2 regions of the Streptomyces callyspongiae genome follow, and region 1 is predicted to be linked to the other one. Evidence: riboswitches for the same ligand, from Rfam matches in the RefSeq annotation. Region 1 holds a riboswitch; the other holds the start of a gene.

Region 1 (9,438 bases):
CCAGCTGGCGGCGCGCCAACTCGTACTGCAGGACCGCGCGGTTGTCCCGGTAGGCCTGCGCGAGACGCCGCTGCGCGCGGGCCTCGTTCTCCGCGGAGATCAGACCGCTGCGGCCCCGCGTCTCGATCTCGAAACGCACCTTCTGCGCCTCGGTCTCCTGCTCCTCCAGCAACTGGGCGACCCGCTCGCGCGCCTGGTTGAGCGCCGCCTTCACCTCGACGATGCGGGCGTCGCGCACCTTCTTCGCACGCTCGATGTCCATGCCGAGGCTGTCGATGCGGCGCTTGCGGGTCAGGCCCCACTCCTGCTCGTACGCGGTGCGCTCCTTGGCGACCCGCTCACGCGTCGACAGGTGCTGCTGGTACTGCGCGGGCAGCTGCACGTCCGGAATGTTGGAGCCGGTGATGCGGACGCCGTACCGGTCGAGCTGCCGGTTGAGCAGGTCCTGCATGTCGGCGACGTCCGAGCCGCGCAGGTCGTACGCCCGCTCGGTCTGCACCTGCCGGCCCCGCTGCCGGATGGCGTCCTGCACGGCGCTGGAGAGCACGAGGTCGAAGTTGCCCGCGCCGATCGACCGCACGAACTGCACGGCGTCGACGATGCGGAACTTCAGGAAGAACTCGATCGACCGCAGCGGCACGTTCTCCCGCGTCGGGCAGGCCACGACGGGCGCCGAGTACGGGATCTCCGTCGCGGTGTCCACGACGAAGTCGACCCGCGACCACGGGTGCCAGAGGTAGTGACGGCCCGGGTCCAGCGTGCGGACGATGGCGCCGTAGCGGGTGAGGATGCCGTTCGTGCCCTGCTCGATCTCGACGATCGACGAGCGCCACCACCACAGGCCGCTCACGAGCAGGAACAGCACGCCCAGCACGTACGCGACGGTGGCGAGGGCGCCGAACGCCACCTCGCCGGCCCCGGTGTCGGCGTCCTGCAGGGTGAGCATGACGCCGGTCAGCAGGGAGAACACCGCGAGCCACATCGGCAGCATCCACCAGACGCGCCGGGTGTGCCGGGGGATGATGACCGGCACGATCGTGCCCGCCTCGCCGCCGCGCAGCAGGCGCGGGACGTCGCTCCAGGGAGCGACCTCCTCCGTGATGACCGACCTGCGGTTCTGCGTGGCGCTCACTGGTCCCCCTCCTCGCTGTCGTCGACGCGCGGCGCGTGGGTCACGGCGCCGTCCGCGGCGGATTCCGCCTGGCCCTCGTCGGCGACGGCCGCCGTCGGGTCCGTCTCGCCCGGCACGGTGGGCCGTTCCGCCTCCCGCAGGGCGCGGATCTCCGGTTCCCGCTCCGCGATACGGGCCGAGACCTCCTCCAGCCGGGACCGCACGGCGGCCATGTCGTCCTCGGAGAACAGCTCCTCGCCGCGCTCACCGATCAGTTCGTGGGCGAGTGCCAGGAAGTCGACGCCCGCGGCGCCGTCGGCCTGGCCGGAACCACCGATGCGGACCAGGCGTGGCAGGTGGCCCGCCACGCCCTCGAGGGTGTCCAGCACCTGCTGCCGGTAGCGGTACTCCAGGATCTCCGGGGCCTCCGCCGCGGTCACCGCACGGATGTCCAGGGCCTGCGCCTCCAGCAGCGCGGCGTTCGCCTTCGCCTCCGACTCCGCCTGCACGTACCGCTGGTTGGCCAGCGCGTGGGCGCGGTTGGTCTCGCGCTCCACCGCGGTGTCCATCTGCGCCTGGTACTGGGCGATCTCCGCCTGGATCGCGGACAGCGTCTCCTGGCTGCCGGCGAGCTCCTTGGTGAGGTCGCCCTCGTCCTGCTCCTTGCGCAGCTGGAGCGCGTACTCGTGGGTGTAGGCGTCCTTCGCCATCCGCACCATCTCGGGCGCGGCGAGGTCCATCCGGTAGCCGCGGTCGGACGGTTCGGCGTGCGTGATGTTCGCGTTCGTCAGTTCGACCGCCGGGAGGAACTGGTGGTTGAGCTGCTCCAGGAGCCGCCCGGTGTCCTCGCCGACCATGTCGTAGATCCCGGAGGCCTCCTGCTCGTAGATGAGGCTGCGGATGGTCTCGCTGACGGCGTTGTTCAGCTTCTCCTCGAAGCCGCGCACCGCGCCGAGGGTGTAGACGAACTCCTCGGGGTCCCGGATCCGGAACTGGATGAACAGGTCGATGGAGGCCTTCACGCCGCCGCGGGTCGGGGCCTCCCGCACCGGTGCGTTGAACGGGTACTCGCGGGTGGTGTTGACGATGTAGGACACGCGCTTGAAGGGGCTGATGAGCACGACCCGTCCGGGCCCGACGATCTTCTCCAGCTTCCCGAAGCGCGTGATCAGGGCGTGGCTGCCGTCCGGCACCATCACCATGCCCTGCCGCCACCACACGAACGCGACGGCGCCCACGGCCATCACCCAGTAGTGCAGCCCGAACAGGGGATGGGTGAGCGTGCCGATGCCCGTCGCCCCGGAGGTCGCGGCGGCGATCGAGGACCCGATGATGCCGATGACCAGCAGCAGCGACACCGGCAGCATGCTCAGGAACGACCGGCCGCGCGGAATCACCATCGGGCAGATCGCGTGGACCTTGCGGCGGCCCTCGCGCTGCTGCCTGCTGCGGTTGAGCGCCTCACCGGCCTCGCTGAGCGGAACCGTCTCCTCGGACATCACCGTGTCGATGTCGCCGGCCTGTTCCCTGGCCGCCGGGAAGTCCGCCGGATCCATCCCGTCCTGGCGGGGCGGCCCTTCGCCTTCCGAAGTCTCCTCCGGGGGCGGCGCCTCGCCGCCGCCCGCGCCGGCGTAGCGGCGCAACTCGCTCTCCGCGACGGAGCGCGGGTTCTCGCCCTGGGCGACGGCCCGGGCGGCCCTTCGTAGTGTCTGGCCGTGTGAAGCCACGAACTCCCCCTGTCGTGTGATCTCGGTCTGCGGCTCCCCATCCCACACCATGCATTCCAGCCAGAGACAGCGGGGCGCGCCGATCGTGACGCGACCGGTACGGGACGAGGGGAGGCGCGGACGTCTCGGCTCTCCTTCTCCGACGCACCCGGGCCTTTCAGGGTTGAGAGGGGTGGTCCGGACGGAGGCGTCGGCCGCCACGGAAGGGAGCGGGCGCCGGTTGCGTGGTGGGGGAGTGGCCGGAAACGACACCGCCCGGCGTCCCCTTCACGGGGAGCCGGGCGGCGTGCGATGCGCGGGGCGGTCGGGTCAGAGGGTGACGCCGTTCGCCCGCAGGTACTCGACCGGGTCGATGTCCGAGCCGTAGTCCGGGCCGGTGCGCACCTCGAAGTGCAGGTGCGGGCCGGTGCTGTTGCCGGTGGTGCCGACGGCGCCTATGGCCTGGCCGGCCTCGACCCGCTGACCGGCCGAGACCGACAGCGAGGAGAGGTGGCCGTACTGGCTGTAGCGGCCGTCGTCGTGCTGGATGACGATCTGGTTGCCGTAGGCACCGCCCCAGCCGGCGGAGACGACCGTGCCGTTGGCGGCGGCCTTGACCGTGGTGCCGGTGGCGGCGGCGAAGTCCACACCGGTGTGGTAGCCGCTGGACCAGCTGCTGCCCGCCTGGTGGTACGGGGTGCTGGTGGGGGCGTCGACCGGTGCGGAGAAGCCGCTGGCCGCCGAGTCGGCGGAGGTGGTCTCGGTCTCGGTGGATCCGGCCTTGCTCTCCGACGCCTCGTTGCCGGAGTCCTTGCTCCCGGCCTTCGTGTCGGCGGTCTTCTTCGCGGAGCTCTCCGACGTGCTCTTCCCGGTCTTGCCCGAGTCGCCCTTGCCGGATTCGGCGGCGTTCAGCGTGAACTCCTGGCCGGGGAAGATGAGGTCGGGGTTGCCGCCGATGACCTCGCGGTTGTCCTCGTACACGGTGTGCCAGCCACCGTCGACGTCGTGGGAGCGAGCGATCTGGAAGAGCGTGTCGCCGCTGACCACGGTGTAGCTCGAGGGGGCGATCTTCCGCGAGTCCTCGGAGCGGGAGGCCTTCTTCGGGGCGGATCGGGCGGTGTCCTCGGACTGCGGGGCGGCCGAGGCCGCGTCGCCGCTGCCGTCCGGGTCGACATCCGGGGCGCCGCTGTTCTGCTGCAGGCCGGCCTGCGGGCCGCAGACGGGCCAGGCGCCCGGCCCCTGCTGCGCCAGCAGCTTCTCGGCCGCGGCTATCTGCTGGTCCTTGGTGGCCAGGTCGGCGCGCGGCGCGTACGCGGTACCGCCCGCGGCCTCCCAGCTGGACTGGGTGAACTGCAGGCCACCGAAGAAGCCGTTGCCGGTGTTGATGCTCCAGTCGCCGCTGGACTCGCACTCCGCGACCTTGTCCCAGGTGTCGACGGAAGCTGCCTGGGCCCCGCCCGCGGTGGCGAGGGGGAGGGCGATGCCGGCGCCGCCCGCGGTCAGGGCGAGAGCGGTGGCGCGGCGGGCGAAGCGCTGGGTCTTGGGGCGACGATGACGTCCACGTGCAGACATGCTGATGGTCCTCTCCGACGCCTGCGAGGTGAGCTGTCGGGTTCGGGCTGGAGTTGCCCGGTCGCCTGCGCGAGCGCCACGAGCGGCGCGCTCACTGCGACTTCACCCCTAGCCGTTCCGGGCACACGGACTCCCGGCGCGGCACTTACCTGGGTCCCCCACTCCTGCCGTTCATGGGTCACGGGTGGCACCTGCACCGGGCGGCAGGACTCGGCGTCCCGGTTCAGGTCCGCCGCTCAGCGCGACGGCGTGGGAACCAAAGCACATCGGTTTCGCCGACGGCAAGAAAACGGACAGCGCGGAAGATCGTCACAAAGGCTTCACGGGCTCTCGACGCGACGGTCCGCTCCGTTCCGTTTTCGCTCGGTTGTGTCGATCTTCCCTCTTGTGGCGCGAAGTGGGCGCGTGACCAGGGATGTTGAGAAGGGCCCATCGAAAGGGCGGGCGCGAATGACTCCGTATCGTGACCGCGGTGTTATTCGCGTCACGCCCCCAATGGCAAACCCGTATCTACGGGTGCGGAGTGATGCAAAACGGGCCAGACGGGCAAAAGGTGCCTTCTGTCTTTTCGTCGCTTCCACTCCACAAAGGTGGCAACTGGCGCGCGTTGGCGTGAAACGGGGCTCGGGTGCCGTCGCGTCAGCCGAGGGCGTCGAAGCGCACCCCGGTCAGGTCCTCGGAGAGACCCCACAGCCGTTCCGCCGTGGAGTCGTCCCGCGTCCACGGAGCACGCCACGACCGGCCCGGCCCACCGCGCAACCCCAGGACCCTCGGCCCGGTGAAACTGTCGGGCACGACCTCCTCCGACGTCGCCGCGTACAGGGTGGCGGCGGCGCCCAGCTCGGCGGGGGAGCCGACCGCCGCGTTCGCCAGGCGCATGAACCGCTCCCCGACGCGGTCACCGGCCAGGCGCGGCCCCTTCGTCTGCAGTTCGGTCGCCGAGTACCCGGGGTGGGCCGCTGCGGCGATCAGGTCCCGGCCGTTGACGCGGCGCGCCAACTCGTGCGTGAAGAGCAGATTGGCCGTCTTGGAGCGGCCGTACGCCATCCAGCGCCGGTACCGGCGCTCGCAGTGCGGATCGCGCAGGTCGACGTTGCCCAGGACGTGCATGAGGCTGGAGACGGTCACCACCCGCGCGCCCTCCGCCGCCAGCAGCCGGTCCATGAGCAGGCCCGTCAGGGCGAAGTGGCCGAGGTGATTGACGCCGAACTGCATCTCGAAGCCGTCGGCGGTCCTCGCATGCGGGACCGCCATGAGGCCCGCGTTGTTCACCAGCAGGTGCAGCGGCTCGTCCGGGAGTGCCGCCGCGAACGCCCGGACGCTCTTCAGATCGGCGAGGTCGAGCTGCCGCAGTTCCGCATCGGCCTCCGGCACCTCGGACAGCAGCCGGGCCAGCGCCTGCTCGCCGCGGCCCCGGCTCCGGCATCCCAGCACCACGCGGCAGCCCCGCCGCGCCAGCTCGCGGGCGGTGACATAGCCCAGACCGCTGTTGGCCCCGGTCACCACCGCGGTGCGACCGCCCTGCCCGGGGATCCTCCGTGCCGTCCAGCCCATGACGTCTTCCGTTCCTCGTCCGTGCGGCGCGCCGTCCTGCGGCCCGGCCCCGGCCTGCCCGCGTCCTGCGGGCACAAGCCTATGACCGGCTGACGGGCGCCGCGACAACCACCCGTGCGGCATGCTGGAGGCATGTACTCCGAGCGCCCGTCGCGACTCGGCGGCGGCACCGTCGTGTGGGCGCGGACGGTCACCGCGCAGGCGGCCCCCGGGCTGGTGCTGCCCGACGGATGCATGGACCTGCTCTGGAACGACGGCCTGCTCGTCGCGGGGCCCGACACCACCGCGTACGAGACCGCCGAAACGGCCGGCACCCGCTGGACGGGCGTGCGGTTCGCCCCCGGGACCGGGCCCGCGGTGTTCGGCGTGCCCGCGCACGAACTGCGCGACCAGCGGGTGCCGCTGGAGGCGCTGTGGCCGTCCGCCGAGGTGCGGCGGCTGGCCGAGGAGGTGGCGGCCGCACCCGACCCCGGGGTTGTGCTGGAACGTGTCGCCTGGCGACGGGACGCCCCCGATCCGCTGTGCGCCCCGCTGGTGGAGGCCCTGCGGCAGGGGCATGGTGTCGCGACGGCCGCCGAGGCCACCGGGCTCAGCGAACGACAGCTGCGGCGGCGCTCCCGGGAGGCATTCGGCTACGGACCCAAGACCCTTGCCCGCGTGCTGCGCATGCGGCACGCGCTGCGGCTGGCACGCGGCGGCATGCCCCTCGCCGAGGTGGCGGCGACCGCCGGGTACGCCGACCAGGCCCACCTGTCGCGGGACGTGCGGGCCCTGGCGGGTCGGCCCCTCAGCCGGCTGCTGGAGCCTCGCTGAGCGGCGCGAACAGGTCGACGGTGTTGCCGTCCGGGTCCTTCACGACGGCATAGCGCTGCCCCCAGAAGGCGTCCCACGGGGACCTGTGCCCGGTGTACCCGGCGCCGGTGACGTCGGCGTACACCGCATCCACGTCCGCCGGGGAGTCGCAGCGGAACGCCAGACTCAGGCGGCCGGTGTTCTGCCGCGGAGTCGGCCGCGACCACGCGGAGTCGAACGAGCCCACGGTGTCGTCGGTGTCCCAGGCCATCCGGAGGCCGCCCGGCAGCATCGCCTCCACATGGGGCTCGGCCTCCGCCCCGGCGGGGAGGTCCAGGCCGAGCCGACGATAGAAGGCGAGAGAGGCGGGAAGGTCGGCGGTGACGATGCCGACGAGGTCGAATCGAGGTGTCATGGGGCCGACGCTACGGCGGTCGGGGCGCGCAGGTCTTGAACGAATCGGCCATCCGGCGCCACCTGCGTCCCGCGAGCGGCGCCGGGGTGCGGCAGGGTGCGACGGCGGCACCGATCGCGATGCAGGTCGTAGACCTTGCCGCAGCGTCCGACCCGGAGTTTCGAGAACCCAGTCTGTGTTCAGCCGAAGTCGCTTATGCCGGGAGTCGGGTGGGTGCTGAGGGAATCGTCGTATGTCGGCATGTTTGTGCCGTGGGGTGATTGAGGGTCCAGCAGCCTGTTCGTCGGGTCGAAGTCGGGTGAACCGGTCGCGGGTGCGACAGGATGCACTATCCCATGCTGCAGTGGCGAAGGCAGACTGCCTGGAGCCGCCTGCGTGTTGGTTTCTGTTTCGGTCTCCTCGAAATTCTGCGAAGCGCGTTGCTCGTTCCAATCATGGTTCTTGGCGCAGGACCGCAGGTTGTCGCCGGCTGCACGAGTCCGGGCATGCAGTCCATCGAGCGCCGGTTTCCAGCTGGCCGCGATCTCTCCCAGTGCTGCGCCGATCGACCAGCCGGTGAGCGAACCGCCTGCGGTGTCCGCTTCCTTGATGGCCTTATCGGCGGGTTCTTTCATGGTGTGCGCTATGTCGTCGCAAGCTCCGGCGGAGGCGCGCAGTTCGGTCGGATCGGCGTTCAATCCCTGAGACACGCAGGTTCCTCTCCTCGTGCGACCTTCAGTGGCTTGGCAGATCAGGGGTTTCGCGGATTTACATCTGCTGCTGTTCGACGCCCGGCGGGAGCATGCAGGGGGTGCGCACCCCGAAAGAAAGACGCTGTGGTCCGGTTTGCCCGGAGCCCACGGTGTGGGCTGTGATCAGGTAGGAGTTCTCCACGTTGCGCATTTGCAGCGTCGCTGATTCGTAGGAGTTCTTGAATTGCCGGTATCCAAGTACTTTGTAGCCGTGCTGCGGGAGTTCGTGGCGGAGTTTCCTGACAACGCGAGTGTGCTCCGAGGTGGGAGCTGGAGAGTAGATGTAGTAGAAGAGACTGTACCGGCCGTCCTCGGCGACTTCATCGTTTACTCCGACGCAGTTCTCCCAGTTTACGTGAGCCGTCGGTGGAAGGAGATCGACGTCGGTGAGTCGTGCCATATAGGTGGTGTAGTCCTCCGCCCACTTCAGTGCTGCATCCTTCTTCATGCGGGGAAGTGGGGCGTTGGGGTCATCGCTCTGGGACACGCAGCCTCCGATCGACGCCAACGTGAACACAGCAAGCAACGTGTGCAGGAGTCGGCTACAAGCCGGGGATGATCCGCGTGTTTCCCGACGTGTCGGCCCCCTCCTTGGGAGCTTCCGACGGCGGTTTACCGGCGATGACTGCTCCCTGATTGTCGAGCGAGACACTTCCACGATCCCAGTAGCCGCTGTGCCCCTCGGTGTCGACCACAAAGTTGTTGCCCCCAAAGCTCTCGTCCATCGGATCCGGACCGAGTGTGAGGCCGGACGCGTGGTTGCTGACGGAGTCGTCCTCTGCTCCTCCGATCCACACGTGCTCGGGGTCCATCTGCAGATCCTCTGCCGTGCCTACCGTCATGCCGGGGCTGCCCACCACCAGAACGTCGTCCGCGCCCAGCCCCTGGCCTCCTGCGGCTGCGGCTCCGACCACCGAAGAGCCGTAGCTGTGCCCGAGAACGGTGGTGTGACTCGGGGAACCGTCATGTGAAGCCTGTGTTCCGGCCACGAACCGACGAAGGTCCGGGGCAGCGTCGTCGGCCCGCCCGGTGCCTGCGACGCTCACGTTGGCGTCGCCTCCCGTGGCCTCGGGTGCGTCGTAGCCGAACCAGGTGACCATGGCCACGTTCCCGCCGCCGGCGTGCTCCTCTGCAGCGCCCTGCAGTCTGTCGATCCGTTCGAGCTGGCCCGGCACGCTCTCCATCGTGGTGTTGGTGCCGGGCACCAGAATTCCCGTGTGCGCGGCGGTGTCCGGGTTGCCCTGCGCGACGATCGCGCGACCGTCCTCCTTCGAGTCGTATCCGAGCAGATACAACTCCTTGCCGTCCTGCGCGCTGTCTCCGGCCTCGAGCCGTTCGCTGAGCAGCGCTGCGTTCCACAGTCGCTTGTTGATCGCCCCTGAGTCCTCGCCGGGGAAGGCTTCCCGGGTGTTGCCCTCTCGCAGGAGATTGAGTTCCTGTTCCAGGGCGGTGCGGTTGGCATCGTTGCGGGTCTCTGTGGGGAGCCCGTCCGTTGCGCCGATCTGTTTCGGGTACAGCGCCTCGTACTCCTGGCGCTGCTCAGGGCTGAGGGCCTGC
Region 2 (9,438 bases), on a different contig from region 1:
TCCGGAACAAAGGGACATCATGCACCGCACCGGGACACCTCCGTTCCCGGCCGGAGTCCCGACCGTCCGGGCCCTGTCCTGCCGGGCTCGCTCGCCTGACGTTTGTCCCGCTCTTCGTGACAGAGGTCACCCCGGAAGGGTCATTCATCCGGGGGATGCGCTATCGTCATTTCCCGAGCAGCGAGAGAGGCGACGCTCTACAGCAGGCCGCGGCCACCGGCAATGCGAGCGGCGTCGAAGCGGTTTCTGCCCTCGAGCTTCTTGATGGCACTGGAGGTGACATTCCTGACGGTACCGGGAGACAGGTAGAGCTCGGCCGCTATCTCCTTGATCGGAGCTCCGTCAGCCGTCAATCGCAGCACCTCCCTCTCCCGCTCGCTCAGCGGACGACCGGTGCGCCGCGCCCTCAGGAGCGACGGGTCGATCGTGTGACAGCCCGCCACGATCCCCCGGATCGCATGGATCAGATGGTTCAGTCGCGCATGACTCGGGATCACGCTGAACGCGCCGCCCGCAGCACGTCTCATCACCTCCCTGGACGGACGTGAGGTGATGACGGCAACTCCGCAGCCGGGCACGGCGACGCGGAGTTCATCGGCAAGCCGGATCTCGTTCCCGGCGGGCTCGCAAACCCCCAGAACCGCAACCGACGGTTTGGTGCGCCGCACCGCAGGAATGATCTGGCGGCTGTCGTCGAGCGTTTCCACGACTTCGAAACCCCGTACCTGCGCGAGTGCTCCCGAAAGGGTCTCCGCGATGAGGCGTCGATCGTCGGCCACAATGATACGAATTGTCACTGCTCGGTCTCCCCGCGAAGACCCCGGCCGTTCCCGACGCATCGAGGCAACCGAAATCCAGGCATGTGAATGCGAACGTACACTGGCCCGTACCGTCGAAACGCCGCGGAGAGTCACCTCTCCGACCCCCAGTGCCGGCACACAAGTTCAAGAGGAAGCAGACTTCACTCGGTAATTTCTGCCACCTTCCATCCTTGGTTCTCCCCCTGCCGGCCACCCCGAACAGGGTGCCTCCATGGACGGCGACCACTCCGCCCATGGCGATCGTAGCGTTACAGATCGACCGCGAAGCGGTCAACGCACCTTCACGCCCCGGGCCACCCGAGACGTCGACATATGCCCGTTCGTGCCCGTTTTCACATCGAGAATTTGAGAGCAGGCACCCCCGCGCCACACACGTTCGTCACACGGCGGACGCCTCGGTGTCGGATCGACGCGGCGTCAGGACCGCCAGTGGCGCGTCGCATTCGGTCTGCGCCCACCCGGGTGACGTCCCGCCGAGCGCCCCCTGTTGCCGACACGCCGCACCCACCAGCGCGAACGCCTGGCGCCACAGGTGCGACACCAACTCCGCACCCCGAATGTCGGTTTTTGAACACTCCGGTCCGATGTGCTTACGGTCGCATCGCTCGTCACCTGACGGGCACCGCGACCGTCACGCCGAATCCTGCCGGCGGTCGCGGCAACTCCGTCGCGTGAGCGCCGTAGGCAGGAGCGGGGGACCCAGGTAGGCCGCCGCACCCGAAGGAGGGAGCGGCTCGGGGCGTATCCGCCCGCGGCAGCGGACGGACGGGCACTCTCCGGCCCGAGCCCGACAGCTCACCTCGCAGGCGTCGGTGAGGAGACATCATGCTGTTCACTGGCAAGTATCGCGCTCGTCTCTCCAGTACGCGTGCCCGCATCGCCACTCTGGCCGGAACGGCGGGTGCCGCGTTCGCCCTCCCCCTGATCTCGGCATCGAACGCCAGAGCGGCTTCCGTGGACACCTGGGAGCAGGTCGCCCAGTGCGAGTCGAGCGGCAACTGGGGAATCAACACGGGCAACGGCTACTACGGCGGCCTCCAGTTCTCCCAGTCCAGCTGGGAAGCGGCCGGCGGCACCCGGTACGCCTCGCGTGCCGACCTGGCGACCAAGAACCAGCAGATCAGTGTGGCCGAGGAGCTCCTGGAGATGCAGGGGCCGGGTGCCTGGCCGATCTGCGGCAGCCAGGGCGGTCTGACCTCCACCGCACCGTCCGCCGACGTGGCGCCGGAGCCCGCTCCCCAGCCGCCCGCCCCCCAGGAGACGGCCCCGCAACCGGCGCCGCCGCAACCGTCCGCTCCCCAGCAGAACACCCAGGGGCCCGCGTCGTCCGGCACGGCCTACACCGTGCGCTCCGGCGACACCCTCAGCGGAATCGCCGCGGCCCACGGCACCACTTGGCAGCAGATCTACCGCGACAACCGCTCCGTCGTGGGGGGCGACCCGGACCTGATCCTGCCCGGGCAGCAACTCGTGATCAGGTGACCGCCGCGCGCGGACCCCGCCCGCGCCCTACCCGAACTCCCGCTTGAGCTCGGCCCAGCGGGTCCGCTGGGCCGGGCCGAGGCGTCCCCGCAGCTCCGCCAGCTTCAGCAGCGCGGCCTCTGCGCCGGAGGCCAGCGCTTGCGCCTCGGCCGCGTAGTGGTCGTCGAGCAGCTGCTCCAGCTCCTCGTCGTTCATGACTCCGGAGAGACGTCCGGCCAACCGGTTGGTGTCGCGGTAGGACCCCTGGAGCAGGAAGGGTGGCTCCGTACGGAACTCCTGCGCCTCTCCCGCCGACGCGATGTAGGCGGCGTTCACGCGCAGCACGGTGTCCCGCACCCGCAACAGGTTGCGCAGCACCGCGACGACGCGCTGCCGCTCCTCCGGGCCGTAGGGGTGGACGAGACGGTCGGCGGTCGCGCCCGGGTCGCCCTCGGCCATCCCGACCAGCAGGTCCAGGTCCTCCCGCTCCCGGTCGGCCAGCGGCGCCAGCACCGGGTGTGCGGTCAGGGCGTTCTCGACGTGGCTCAGTGCGAACAGGTCCTCCCTTCCTCCCAGCACGTCTCCGAGGTTCCACACGTCCGCCCGGTTCGCCAGCATGTCCGGGATACGGAAGCGGCCGCCCGACTCGGTGAACGGATTGCCCGCCATGCACACGGCGAACCGTTTGCCCCGCAGGTCGTAGGCGCGGTCGGCGCCCTCGATCCGCCGCTGCGCATCGCACAGCGGGATGAACTTCTGGAGCAGTTCCGGCGAGGTGTGCTGGATGTCGTCCAGATGGAGCAGCACGTTGTCCCCGAGGCGCAGCGCGAGGTCGATCTTCTCCAGCTCGCGCCGCGCCGCCGCGTCGGGTGCCGCCGCCGGGTCGAGCGAGGTGGTGCGACGGCCGAGCGCCGGCCCGTCCACCGTCACGAAGAGCATGCCGAGTTGCGCCGCGACGTACTCCATCAGCGTGGTCTTGCCGTAGCCGGGCGGGGACAACAGCAGCAGCATGCCCTGCCCCGCGGCCCCGCCGTCCGCTCCCGCCGTGCCGATCTGGCGGGCCAGCGCGTCCCCGACGAGCGGCAGGTACACCTCGTCGATCAGCCGGTTCCGTACGAATCCGGGCTGCACGCGGGGGCGGAACCGGTCGAGGCCCAGCCGGTCGCGGGCCGAGGCCAGGACCGCCTCGCGCCGCTCGGTCCAGGCACGGTGGGCCGGCACGCGCACGGTGCGGAACTCCTCGGTGCGCGCCAGGAACTCGTCCAGGCGGACCGTCAGCCTCCCTTCCCGCACCCGGGGGTGGACCCCGAGCAGGCCGTCGACGGTGACGGGGCGCTGCGCCTCGGCGTCGTGTCTGCGCAGCACGGTGCCGCAGGCTTCGACAGCCGCTGCCTCGACGAGTACCGACCGGTCGGCGTCGTGTGCATCGGCATAGGCGTCGAGCCAGGCACGGATGAGATGACGCCGCGCGGACAGGTCCTCGCCCAGGGTGCGCAGTTCTTCCGCGTACTCCTTGACCCCCGCCGAGTCGGGTCCGCCCAGCGCTTCGCGGAAGTCGCCGAGGAGGGCCCGCGCGGCGCTGTCCGTGACGAAGCAGGGGCCGTCCGGTGCTGCGATCTCCTCGAAGAGGTAGGCGCCGGAACCGGGGCGGCGCTCTCCCGGCAGGAACCCGGCGATCAGCGCGTCCAGTTGCTCCACCAGTTCGCCGATGGCGGGCACCGGCCCGAAGGTTCGGCGGGCGCGTCCCAGGGAACGGGCCCGCGCGGCCCAGACCTCACGGGTGCGGTCGTCGGTGCCGTGCGCCCAGTAGAGCTGTGCGGCGGCCCGCGCCTCCGGGGTGAAGCGGAGCAGTCCGGCGCGGCGGCGCAGCTCCAGCACCGTGTGCAGGATCCGCGCGGCGTCGTGGTCGTGCACCCCGGCGTCGTATCCGCAGTCGTGGGCCGTCCCCGCCGCGCGACGCACCAGGTCCGCCGGTGCTTCCGGGTCCACGGCCCCGGAAGCGGGGTCCACCGGCCCGGGGCGGGAGGCCAGTGCGGTCGCCGCCAGGTACTCGGCCCGGTAGACCGAGGGAGATTCCGAGACCAGTGGCTGGTCCCAGAACTCCTCGGTCCCGGCGAGGGCGTCCTCCGGTACCGGCTCGCAGAAGTCGGTACCGGTGACGGCCAGATGGAGGCGGCCGCCGTGGCGTGACAACGTCAACGACATCCTGCCCCCGTGCACCGGGAACCGGTGGCGTCCCAGCCGTACGGTGCCGGGCACGTCGTGGAGTTCGGCGCGGTCCCGCAGGGCGCGGCCGGCCTCCTGCCGGGCGGCGCCGAGGCGTCCCTCGAACTCTGCCGCCCGTACGGTCTCCCCCGCGTCGCGCAGTTCCGCGAGGGTCTCCCGCAGCCGGGACACCATGGGGTCGGCGGCGAAGTACGCCCGGATCTCCTCCGGCCCGGTGAGTGCCGCCGCGCGCCGTGCCACGGTGGCCAGGCCGCGTTCGGCGGAGGCTGCCAGCCGTTCGGCACGGCGTGCCTGCTCGTCGACCAGCGACTGCCGGCGGGCGGCGAACGCCTCCTCGGCCTCCTCCCGTCGTGCCTCCAGCACTTCGGCCCGCTCCGGCAGGCCCCCGAACCGGGTGGTCAGGCCCTCGATGCGGACGAGGAGGGTGCCCAGGTGCTCGTCGCAGGCCTCCGAGGTGTCCGCGGCGGCCAGCGCCTGGCTCAACGCCTGTCCCAGCAGGGCGAGTTCGGCTTCGAACTCTGCACGCCCCTCCGTTTCGAGCAGCGTCCGCCGTCTGCCGTCCGCGACGGCGCGTGCCCGGTTGAGGGCAGCGGTCACTTCACCGAACCGGCTCAGCAGAGCGGTGCGCACCGTCGTGTCGGCGACCTCCAACGCCTCGAACACGTCGGTGATCCCCCGCAGGCGGGCGGCATGCTCGCCGAGTTCCTCCAGGGGCCGCTCCAGGGCAGCGACCCGGGGCGCCCGGGTGGCGGCCTCCTCGATCCGGGCGATCTCGTCGACGATGCCGGAGAAGGCGTCCGGCTCGGCGAGGTGGCCCACCGCGCGATGACCGGCCGCCGCGAGTGCCTCGGCGACCTGTTCCTCGAGGCCCGCCACCCGGTCCTGGTCGGTGTGCCGCAGGTCGTACAGGGCTTCCACATCGCCGCGGGCGCGCCGCAGGCCGGTCAGCAGGGCGACCCACCCGGTCGCGTCCGCGGGAGTCTCGCCGCCGGCGCGCCGCAGCAGGCCGTGCACCTCGTCCTCCGCGGTGTCCAGGGCCGCGGCGGTGCGGGCCCGGGTCTCCTCCTCCCTGCCGTACTCCGCGACGATGTCCACGGCGGTCTCACGCAGCAGGCGGAGCGGCTCGTCCAGCGCGACCGGGTCGTTCTCGCCCAGCCAGGGGTAGCGGTCCTCGGCCCGCGCCGCGGACTCGGCGATCGAGGCGAACACCTCCGCGCCGGGTGCGAGTTCGGCCGCCATGCGCGCCACGGCCAGGCACTCGGCGATGCAGCGGACCAGTTCGGCGTTGCCGATCCGGGCGAGCGGTCCCGCCTCAGCGGGCGGTGCGACGGCGTCGTGGCGCTCCTCGGCGAACGGAGTGTCCCAGACCTGGACGGGGTGCACGCGGACCGTCCCGCCCTCCCCGTCGTCCGGCCCGCCGCGGAGGACGGCGAGGGCACCGTCGTCGAACAGCGCCCAGCCGAGACCGGTGACCGGCGCGGCCGGCTCCTGCCGGACGCGGTTGTACGGGAGGAGCAGGACGCCCCCTCCCGCCCGGTCGCGGCAGACGTGCAGCACGTCCTCGCCGTTCGGCGCGTGCAGTACCCGCTCGAACTCCCACGCACCGGAGGGGACGTCGAAGGTTCGGGCGGCTTCGCCCGCCGGGGCGTTGGCGAGGTGGAAGCCGCCGGGGAAGACGATGCCCTGCTCGTCGGGAAGCGGTCGGCAGCCACGGGCCATACCGTCGAGCCGGACGACTTCCCCGGTCCGCCGGTTGTGCACCAGATACCGGTGCCGGGGCTCGTTGTAGGGCAGGATCCGCAGCAGCACCAGCGGACCCACGCGGGCGCGGGCGATCTCGGCGTCGGCGAGGGACTGGAGCGGTTCGTCGACGGGCTCGGACCAGATCCCGTCCCGCGTCTCGGTGTCGTTCTGCGTCCCGAGCGTGAGCGATCCGCCCTCGGTGCTGACGAACAGGGCGTCGTCGACGCGCACGTGGGGGTGCCGGCCGGCGACGTGTGCGTCACGCCCGATCTCCCTCCACACCAGGTCGCCGGCGGCGGGCGCGGTGTCGTCGCGGGAGCCGCGGGCCTCCAGGTACGCCGGCGGTCCGCCGTCGGCGGGCATCCGCCACCGCAGCACCCGCCGGTCCCCGGCGCCGTCGCCGGTACGGAAGACCGCCAGCAGCTCGGAGTCCGTGCGGCGCAACCGCAGCAGTCGGGCGTCGCGGTAGTAGCGGTACAGCTCGGCGAAGTCCTGCCGGAAGCGCGGATCGTCCAGGAGTCCGGGCACCGCCTCGGAGGCGGACTGCTCGAAGCCGTCCTCGGGGCCCCGGTGCAGCGTGAGAACGTCCTCCACGGCCACCTCACCGGTACCCGGCGCAGGGTCGCCCCCCACCAGGAGCAGACCGCCGACCTGCACGAGGTCCCGCACGGTGCGTGCCCGTCCCGGGGCGAGACGGTGGGTCGCCACGAGCGCGAACCGGCGAGCTCCGAAGGTCTCGGTCCGGCGTTCGTTGAGCAGCTCGGCGCGTCGTGCGAGCTCCTGTCCGGCGCTCTCCAGGCGCCGCCGCAACACCTCGTACGTGCCCTCGTCGACACTGGCCGTCCCGGCGTCCGCCGTGGCTGTCCCGCTGCTCATGCTCCTGCCCCTTCGCCCTCCCGCACCCGTCCGGCCGTCCGCCGCGCCCCTGCCCTACCGGGGCCGCTCCCGCCCACCACCGTCCGGCCGCTGCGGCCCGGAGGCCGGGACCGCAGCGGCAGTGCGGAACAGGAGCGGAGCGGCCCCGGGGAGGACCTCAGGCGGCCAGCCGCGACAGCGGCACCTCTGCCGCCTCGGTGCCCCGCACGGCGTCCAGCAGCGACGTCAACTGCGCCGTGTGCGGGCCATCCTGGGCAGCGAGGCGGCCCAGCAGGCCCGCCAGGGTCATGTCCCGCATGCCGTGCGCACCGAGACCGGCGACCATCCGGGTGAGGTCCTGCGTGAACGTGGAGCCCTCACCGTCGCTGTCGCCCAGCCAGGGCCCGGCCATGGCCTGTACGGACTTGCTGCCGCCGACGAAGGCGTCCACCCCGCGCCCGGCCGCGAGCGAACCGACCAGCTTGTCGAAGAACACCGAATCCCCGCCGACGATGTCGATGTTGGCCTTCTCCAGCCCGGCGGCGACCATCGTGGCCTGGGCCTCCGCGATCTGCCGGTGCACGTCGATGCCGGCGATGCGGACCTCCTTCTCAGCATCCAGCCGCAGCCGGTACTCCTCGTGCTCCCGGCCCGCCTCGTCCAGGGCCGCCATCGCCGCGGCCTTCTCGTTGAGCCCTTCGGCCTCCGCCCGCAGCGCCTCGCGCCTGGCCTCCGCCTCGGCCACGCCCATGTCCTTCGTGGCCTGTGCCTCGACCTGCCGGGTGCGGGCGAGCGCGTCGGCCATCCGCTCCTGCACCTCCGCCTCGGCCAGGCCGGACGCGGCGGACTCGGCACGCTTGCCCTCGGCGAGGCGCACGGCCGCCTGCGCGTCCAGGTCCGCGGCCTTGCGCCGTGCCTCGGCCATCGTCAACTCCTCGGCGGCGCGGTGTTCCGCGGCCTGTTCGGCAGCCTCCGCGGCCTTGATGTCCTTCACCAGACGCTCCTGCGCCTCGGCCTCGGCGGCGATGATCAGCGCCTGCCGCTCGCGCTCGGCCTCCTCCACCGAACGCAGCTTCTTGATCTCCTCCTCCTGCTGCGCCACGGTCTTCTCCACCGCGATGCGCTCGCGCACCACGTCGGCGATGTCGCGCCTCTCCGCCTCGACCTCCTTGTCGGCGGCGATGCGGCGCAGTTCGGTCTCGCGGTCGCGGGCGATGACCTCCAGCAGCCTGTCCTTCTCGATGCGCTCGTTCTCGATGGCGACGACGCGGTCGCGATTGAGTTTGGCGACCGCGATCTCACGCTCGCGGTTCTCGCCCTGGACTCCGAGAGCCTCCTCGGTCTTCAGGTGCGCGGTGTGCGCACGCAGCCGCTCCTCGGCCTGCACCCGGGCGGTCTCCGCCTCCTCCCGGGCCCGCACCGTCTCCACTTCGCGCTGCTGCCGGATCTCCGCGTCGGCCTGGCGCCGCTCGAGTTCGAGGACGGCCTCCCGGGCGTCGACGTTCTGCCGGGTGATCTCCTTCTCCTCGTTCCGCGTCCATTCGTTGGTGCGGATGTGCTCCGCCGCGGTGAGTTCGGTGATCTTGCGGATGCCCTGGGCGTCCAGGATGTTGTCGCGGTCGAGCTGGGCGAGCGGCGTCTGCTCCAGGTAGTCGATCGCCGCGTCCTCGAGGCTGTAGCCGTTGAGGTCGGTGCCGATCACGGCGACGATCCGGTCGCGGAACTCGTCGCGCTTGGTGTAGAGGTCCGAGAAGTCCAGCTGCTTGCCGACGGTCTTGAGGGCCTCGGAGAACTTCGCGTTGAACAGGTCCTGCAGGGTCTCCCGGTCGCTGGCGCGCTCGGTGCCGATCGCCTGCGCGACCTTGATGACGTCCTCCGCAGTCTTGTTGACGCGCACGAAGAACGAGATGCGGATGTCGGCCCGGATGTTGTCCCGGCAGATCAGTCCCTCCTGCCCGGTGCGGCCGATCTCGATGGTCTTCACCGAGATGTCCATGACTTCCGAGCGGTGCAGCACCGGAAGCACGACGGCACCGGTGAAGGTGACGTCGACCTTCCGCATCCGCGAGACGATCAGCGCCTTGCCCTGCGGGACCTTGCGGAACAACCGGCCGATCACGAGCAGCAGGGCTATGCCCATCAGCAGGACCACGGCGACCATCAGGCCGAGTCCCGTCGAGATCACATCCATACGGACCTTCCTCGGTTCAGGGAGCGTCGTAGGGCGCGACCAGGAAGTGGCCGCCCTCGGCGTCGTACGCGTAGATCAGGGCACGGGTGCCGGCGGTGAGGCCGGCGGCGAGTGCTTCGTCCGCCCGCACCTGCAGCAGGG

The links. A riboswitch is a leader RNA that binds a small molecule or an ion and turns the genes downstream of it on or off. The one in region 1 is predicted to bind cyclic di-AMP.
Region 2: another riboswitch for cyclic di-AMP. It lies ahead of ACL06G_RS04680 (LysM peptidoglycan-binding domain-containing protein); the one in region 1 lies ahead of ACL06G_RS09470 (peptidoglycan DD-metalloendopeptidase family protein).

What each region holds. Positions count from the first base shown of each region.
Region 1 covers NZ_JBJZOM010000008.1:6,338-15,775, reverse strand. Annotated here, with positions in the region: gene ACL06G_RS09480 (SPFH domain-containing protein) at 1-1,132, opposite strand, end outside; gene ACL06G_RS09475 (SPFH domain-containing protein) at 1,129-2,889, opposite strand; gene ACL06G_RS09470 (peptidoglycan DD-metalloendopeptidase family protein) at 3,148-4,389, opposite strand; cyclic di-AMP (ydaO/yuaA leader) riboswitch at 4,393-4,585, opposite strand; gene ACL06G_RS09465 (oxidoreductase) at 5,029-5,943, opposite strand; gene ACL06G_RS09460 (helix-turn-helix domain-containing protein) at 6,076-6,756, shown strand; gene ACL06G_RS09455 (VOC family protein) at 6,731-7,150, opposite strand; gene ACL06G_RS09450 (hypothetical protein) at 7,330-7,839, opposite strand; gene ACL06G_RS09445 (hypothetical protein) at 7,898-8,329, opposite strand; gene ACL06G_RS09440 (alpha/beta hydrolase) at 8,424-9,438, opposite strand, start outside.
Region 2 covers NZ_JBJZOM010000004.1:86,457-95,894, forward strand. Annotated here, with positions in the region: gene ACL06G_RS04675 (response regulator transcription factor) at 198-797, opposite strand; cyclic di-AMP (ydaO/yuaA leader) riboswitch at 1,488-1,645, shown strand; gene ACL06G_RS04680 (LysM peptidoglycan-binding domain-containing protein) at 1,647-2,303, shown strand; gene ACL06G_RS04685 (DNA repair ATPase) at 2,331-7,127, opposite strand; gene ACL06G_RS04690 (SPFH domain-containing protein) at 7,285-9,297, opposite strand; gene ACL06G_RS04695 (DUF1449 domain-containing protein) at 9,314-9,438, opposite strand, start outside.